2 linked regions of the Mangrovibacterium diazotrophicum genome follow. The protein of the gene in region 2 interacts with the protein of the main gene of each other region in a pairwise test. Links are inferred from orthologs where the notes say so. Each region holds a gene or a part of one and is shown on either strand. Other genes may lie near its edges. The genes, in order: lepA and BC643_RS08060.

Region 1 (3,221 bases), 290 kb from region 2 along the record:
TTACGGGCACTATTTGAAATTTACACAGTTTTTCTTCGAAAAGGATATGGAAAACTTGCAGGCGGAAGCTGGATGGTTTGCTCAAATTCAACAACCTGAGAAGCTGGTTCCTCTAACAGCTGGCTTCTACTACGCAGTGCAGATCATGTCCGAAGTGTTCCTTCAAAACCGGTTTAGCGATCAACTGATGCAACGGATCATGAAGCAATCGGAACAGTTTCTGACCGACAAAGCGCAATTAAAATTCAGCTTTCCCATATTTGAATACCTGGTAGCTAATGCTCTGAATTACGCCAATCGCTTTAATGAGATCGTTACGGTCACGAACGCAGTTACCGACAAATATATTCTAGATAAACATCGGTCATCCTGGCTGTATGAACTAATGAGAGCGTTTTACGCCCGGGCACTTTTAAATACAGGCGAAGAAGAAATAGCTCGGGAGAATCTCAAAGAAGTGGAACTAAGATCTGTCTCCGTCAACTACAAATACTATGTGAAACTACGCTACTACCTGGTCCAGGTCGACTTTTTACTGCATGACGAAAAAACGGGGCAGGCGATAGAGCTTTTAGATGAAATAAAAAGCATCGCCAAGATGATCAAATTCAAGTATTTCTACGACCAAGCCAGCACAATCGAAAAGAAGCTCAAAAGCAATTCTTCGAATTCATCCAACATGCACGGGCGAAAAAATCTGGAAAAGATCTAAAAAAAGAAAAGGAACACAAGGTTCCTTTTTAATCCAGTTTCAATACAGCGAGGAAGGCTTTCTGCGGAACTTCCACGTTACCAACCTGCTTCATTCGTTTTTTACCTTTCTTCTGTTTTTCCAACAGTTTTCGCTTCCGGGTAATATCACCACCGTAACACTTCGCAGTTACGTCCTTACGCACCGCTTTAATGGTTTCGCGGGCGATGATTTTAGCCCCGATAGCTGCCTGAATCGCAATGTCGAACTGTTGACGAGGGATTAGCTCCCGTAACTTTTCGCACATGCGGCGGCCAAGGTTATATGCGTTGTCAAAGTGAATTAACGACGAAAGTGCATCGACCATTTCACCATTCAGCAGGATATCCAAACGAACCAACTTAGCTGGTTTGAAGCCAATCATGTGGTAGTCGAATGACGCGTATCCTTTCGAAATCGACTTCAGTTTATCGTAGAAATCGAATACAATTTCGCCCAATGGCATATCGAAAGTCAGTTCGGCACGCTCTGCAGTCAGGTAATCCTGCTTGGTCATTAACCCGCGCTTTTCCATACAAAGGGTCATGACCTGCCCGATAAAATCAGACTTTGTAATGATCTGTGCACGAATGAACGGCTCTTCAATTTCCATGATTTTATTGGCCGAAGGCAATCCGCTCGGGTTGTAAACCTGTATGGTTTCGCCATCGGTTGTATGCACCAGGTACGACACGTTGGGAACAGTTGTGATCACGTTCATATCGAATTCGCGATCCAATCGTTCCTGGATGATTTCCATGTGTAACATCCCGAGGAACCCGCATCGGAAACCAAAACCAAGTGCCGCTGACGACTCCGGCTCGTAGGTCAGCGAAGCATCATTGAGCTGCAATTTTTCCATCGCCGCTCTCAAATCTTCGTAGTCGTCTGATTCGATCGGGTAAACGCCGGCAAAAACCATCGGTTTCACTTCCTCGAAACCTTCAATTGCTTTATCACACGGACGTTCTTTATGCGTAATGGTATCACCAACTTTTACTTCTTTGGCCATTTTAATACCCGAGATGATGTACCCCACATCTCCGGTCCCCAGCATTTTGCGAGGTTCCATTCCTAAACGAAGTACTCCAACTTCGTCGACGTCGTACTCCTTCTTGGTGTTGACAAATTTCACCAAATCGCCTTTGCTCATCGAGCCATTCAGTATTTTAAAATAGGCGATTACACCGCGAAACGGGTTGAAGACCGAGTCGAAAATCAAGGCTTGAAGCGGTGCTTCCGGATCTCCTTTTGGTGCCGGCACACTTGCTACAATCCTGCGAAGAATCTCCTCTACGCCTTCTCCGGTTTTTCCGCTGGCGCGAATAATATCGCTGCGGTCGCAACCAATCAGGTCAATAATCTGATCTTCGACAACTTCCGGCATAGCATTTGGAAGGTCCATTTTATTCAGGATCGGAATAATTTCCAAATCATGTTCCAATGCCAGGTACAGGTTTGAAATCGTCTGAGCCTGGATCCCCTGGGTTGAATCGATGATCAACAAGGCACCTTCGCATGCCGCAATCGACCGCGACACTTCGTACGAAAAGTCAACGTGTCCCGGAGTATCAATCAGGTTCAGGATATATTTTTCTCCGTCCTGCTCATAATCCATTTGTATGGCGTGGCTCTTAATGGTAATCCCTCTCTCCTTTTCAAGGTCCATACTATCGAGTACCTGAGCCTGCATCTCCCGTTCGCTAACCGTTTTGGTTATTTCCAACAAGCGGTCAGCCAAGGTGCTTTTACCATGATCGATATGAGCAATAATGCAAAAGTTACGGATGTTCTTCATCTAATTATTTTCAAAAATTCTTTAACCGGTTATCCCAATGTCATTTGGCGCAAAGATATTCAAATTTTGGTAACTATTACTGCAGGTTCATCGGGTTCGGGAAGTTTAAATGTGTCGTGTTTTTGTTAATTCTTGCAAATATTCGGCAATAAAAACTTCACCAATCAGATAAGCTCTATCTTTGCAGGGCTTAAAGAGACTGTATAGATGGATCATATCCTGATAATTTCAATCGGATTTCTTGCGCAAATCCTGTTTTTTGGCCGTACAATTGTGCAGTGGTTCAAGTCGGAACACGAAGGCAAAGTCTTATCGCCCACCCTTTTCTGGAAAATAAGCTTGTTTGGTTCTATTCTAATGCTCACCTACGGTATTTTGCGTCAGGACGCAGCAATCCTGATCGGCCAAATCCTGGTCTATTTTATTTATGTCCGAAATATTCAGCTGAAAAACGACTGGAAACCAATGGCACTTCCGATGCGGATTTTTATTTTGGCCACTCCAGTTGGCATTTTGGCTTACTTGTTTTTCGGCACGGATTATTCGCTGTCCACCTTTTTCAACAACTCGAAAAATCCCCCGCTGTTGATGTTCTGGGGGATCGCAGCCCAGTTAATTTTCATCTCGCGTTTTTTCTACCAATGGATATATTCTGAAAACCGGAAAGAGTCGGTATTACCCGTCGGCTTTTGG
Region 2 (3,114 bases):
TGTGGAAGTTACCGAAGGCTGGCTGGAACCGATGATTTCGATTTTTGAGAAAGACAATACGGTCGCTGCTGTTCAACCCAAAATTTTAAGCTGGCACAACAAAGATGAATTCGAATACGGCGGTGCTGCCGGAGGTTTCATCGACAAGCTCGGCTTCCCGTTTTGCCGCGGTCGCGTGCTGAATGTCGTTGAAAAAGACAAAGGTCAGTACAATGACGAAGCCAATATTTTTTGGGCGAGTGGTGCCTGCCTGGCAATTCGCGCAAGCCTCTACCACAAAGCAGGGGGCTTCGATTCCGACTTTTGGGCACACATGGAAGAAATCGACCTTTGCTGGCGCCTGAAAAACTTCGGCTATCAAATTCGGTACACCCCTTACAGCCAGGTTTATCACCTGGGTGGTGGAAGTTTGCCTTACAACAACCCGCGCAAACTGTTCCTAAACTTCCGCAATAGTTTGTTCATGCTTTACAAGAATTGTCCGCCCAACAAACTAGTTAAAGTACTGTTTGTCCGCATGATATTGGATGGCATTGCTGCTTTCAAGTTGTTGACTGAGGGGAATCTAAAAGGGATTTCGGCGGTCTTCAAAGCACACTGGGCTTTATATAAAAACTGGACCCAATTGAAAGCGAAACGCCGGCGACTAAAAACCGAAGCAGCACCCAGTTGGCACCCCGAAATTTTATACAAAAGTATCATCTGGAAATTCTATATCGAGAAGAAACGCACCTTCACCGAATTGGTGAAATAGGCGTTAGGAATGCCGGATACTCGGATAGCTGGATAAAAAGAAAAAGAGCCTTTTCCGAAACTGTCTCCCAAGAACGTCTTCTTGATCTGACAATCCGAAAATCCAACAATCCGAAAATCCATCTTTTGTAAATTCAGCAGACAGATTGTATATTCAGTAAAATTTTCAATCGCATGAAACAAGCGGTCATTAATGCCTTCTACGTCGATTCGAGTGCCAAAAAGGTTGATAAGATCGACGCCTACGCCATCCCCGCCTTAAAAAAGGACACCGACTATATTTGGCTTCAACTGGATTTCAGTGCCACGGAAACCCGGAGCTTAGTTGAAAGTCTGCATGTCAATGAATTTTGGATTTCAGCCTTGGTAAAAGACGATTCGCGCCCAAGGGTGGAAATTGCGCCCGAGGAACTGTTACTGATCGTTCGCGGCATTAACCTGATAAAAGGTGAAAAGCCCGAAAATATGATCTCGGTACGCATCATGGCCAGCAAAAACCTGATCATCACAACCCAAAAGAAAAAGCTGAATGCCATCCAGTCGATTTTGGAAGACATGGAGCAGAACAATCCACCCAAAAACACAGGCGATTTTATTGTCCGGTTGAACGAGCGCCTGGTTTTCAACATGAGCGATGTGATGGAAGATATTGAGGAAGCGGCCATCTCGATGGAAGAGTTGGTGATGGAAGAAGATGGTAACGACGACCAAAGCAAAGCCGAATTGTACAATCTTCGCCGGCAAATCATCCAGATCAAACGATTCCTGATTCCACAGCGCGATGCTTTAAATAAATTGCAGATTGAGAAAACCAGATGGATGACCAGTAAACAACAATTGCGATTGCGAGAGGTGAGCGACTACCTGATGCGCTACCTCGAGATGCTGGAGGCCGCGCGAGAACTGGCTTCCGTCAGCCAGGAAACGCTGATCAACCGTTCCAACGAGCAGATTAACAACCGCATGTACCTGCTTTCTATCATTGCGGCACTGTTCCTGCCGTTGAGCTTTTTCACCGGTTTGCTCGGGGTCAACCTTTCCGGTATTCCCCATGCCGAGAATCATTATGCTTTTTCAGCTTTCGTGGTCATTTTATTGGTGGTGGTAGCCTTTCAATTTTGGTTTTTCCGAAAAAATAAATGGCTATAAAACGAAAAACCCTGCCACACAACAGGCAGGGTCTTCAACTAACTAAACCTAAACTAAAACCAAATTTGAAAATTTACTAATGTCTTTTACGTCAATTCATTTAATGAATTTCAATCATTCGTGGTTCGTGCGATTTATACTCCTCTCGTTTTGGCAAACTAACGGTTAAAACGCCATTTTTGTGGTTTGCTTCAATCTTGTTCGCATCAACGCCGTCAGGCAATTGGAATGAACGGCTGAATTTGGAATAATTAAACTCACAGAATACCACCTTGCTGTCTTTTTCTTCTTTTTTCTCTTCTTGTTTTTCCGAAGAAATGGTCAGCAAATTATCTTTTAAATCGATATGGAAGTCTTTTTTGTCCAAACCAGGAGCGGCCAGCTCAATTTCGTAATGGTCTTTTTTGTCATACACATTCACATTTGGACTGCTGTTCCATCCTGATTTTTCAAAAAAATCGTTCCATACATCTTTACCGAAAAACTCATCAAATAAACTTGGTGTGTTTCTGTTTGATCTTACAAATGGTAACATAACTTTGTCCTCCTATCAATTAGTTAAACATTGATTTTTTGTTTTCTGACTATCAACTATCAAAGGTTGCTCCAAAGTAGTTTTACGCAGTTTCAGGCTGAAAATTTGCAAAATCCAATGTCATTTTGACGGAGAAAAAGACATTTTTTCAGAATTCAACTTACTGATAATGACATACTTTCCGAACAGATCATTTTCAGCATGTCGAAATTTGTTTGAATATTCGATGATTTTTGTTTTAACTTTGCCCCCTATATGCAATGGGGTGTCCTAATATTACGGACTGAGATCATACCCAAAGAACCTGATCCGGGTAATGCCGGCGTAGGGAGGGCGCAAGAAGGGAACACGTATTCCTACCTCATTGGTTATTTATTAACCAAACTTTCACTCAAAAAATGAAAAAAGTATTTTTTCTGCTGGTCATGTTGAGTCTGACCACCTTCACTTTCGCACAGTATTCGATTTCCGGTGTGGTGATGAATGAGAAACGCGAAGTATTGCCAGGAGCCAATGTTGTTTTGGCCGGAACGTACACCGGAACCGTTGCCGACTCGAACGGAAAATTCGCAATCACCAATTTGCATTCGGGAAGTTACGAGCTTCTGATCTCATTTATTGGCTACGAGAAAACAAGCCAACCCGTCAAGTTGGAGAAAAGCAACCAAACGATCACA

The links.
Region 1: the proteins of BC643_RS08060 (region 2) and lepA interact in binary tests that used the Escherichia coli proteins (3 or more experiments, as listed by UniProt). The link is inferred for Mangrovibacterium diazotrophicum from one-to-one orthologs.

The regions. Positions count from the first base shown.
Region 1 is NZ_RAPN01000001.1:2,345,424-2,348,644, forward strand. Bases 135-3,023 are described here. They hold lepA (translation elongation factor 4), read right to left. Parts: upstream 2,529-3,023; coding sequence 741-2,528; downstream 135-740. Other genes in these bases: BC643_RS09255 (NACHT domain-containing protein), read left to right, coding at 135-712; BC643_RS09265 (lipid-A-disaccharide synthase N-terminal domain-containing protein), read left to right, coding at 2,736-3,023. Also shown: more of BC643_RS09255, read left to right, coding at 1-134; more of BC643_RS09265, read left to right, coding at 3,024-3,221. UniProt on the Escherichia coli protein: Required for accurate and efficient protein synthesis under certain stress conditions. May act as a fidelity factor of the translation reaction, by catalyzing a one-codon backward translocation of tRNAs on improperly translocated ribosomes.
Region 2 is NZ_RAPN01000001.1:2,056,650-2,059,763, forward strand. Bases 133-2,914 are described here. They hold BC643_RS08060 (zinc transporter ZntB), read left to right. Parts: upstream 133-927; coding sequence 928-1,902; downstream 1,903-2,914. Other genes in these bases: BC643_RS08055 (glycosyltransferase family 2 protein), read left to right, coding at 133-754; BC643_RS08065 (Hsp20/alpha crystallin family protein), read right to left, coding at 2,003-2,437; BC643_RS08070 (TonB-dependent receptor), read left to right, coding at 2,836-2,914. In the rest of the region: more of BC643_RS08055, read left to right, coding at 1-132; more of BC643_RS08070, read left to right, coding at 2,915-3,114. UniProt on the Escherichia coli protein: Zinc transporter. Acts as a Zn(2+):proton symporter, which likely mediates zinc ion uptake. Purified ZntB reconstituted in liposomes also binds and transports Cd(2+), Ni(2+) and Co(2+).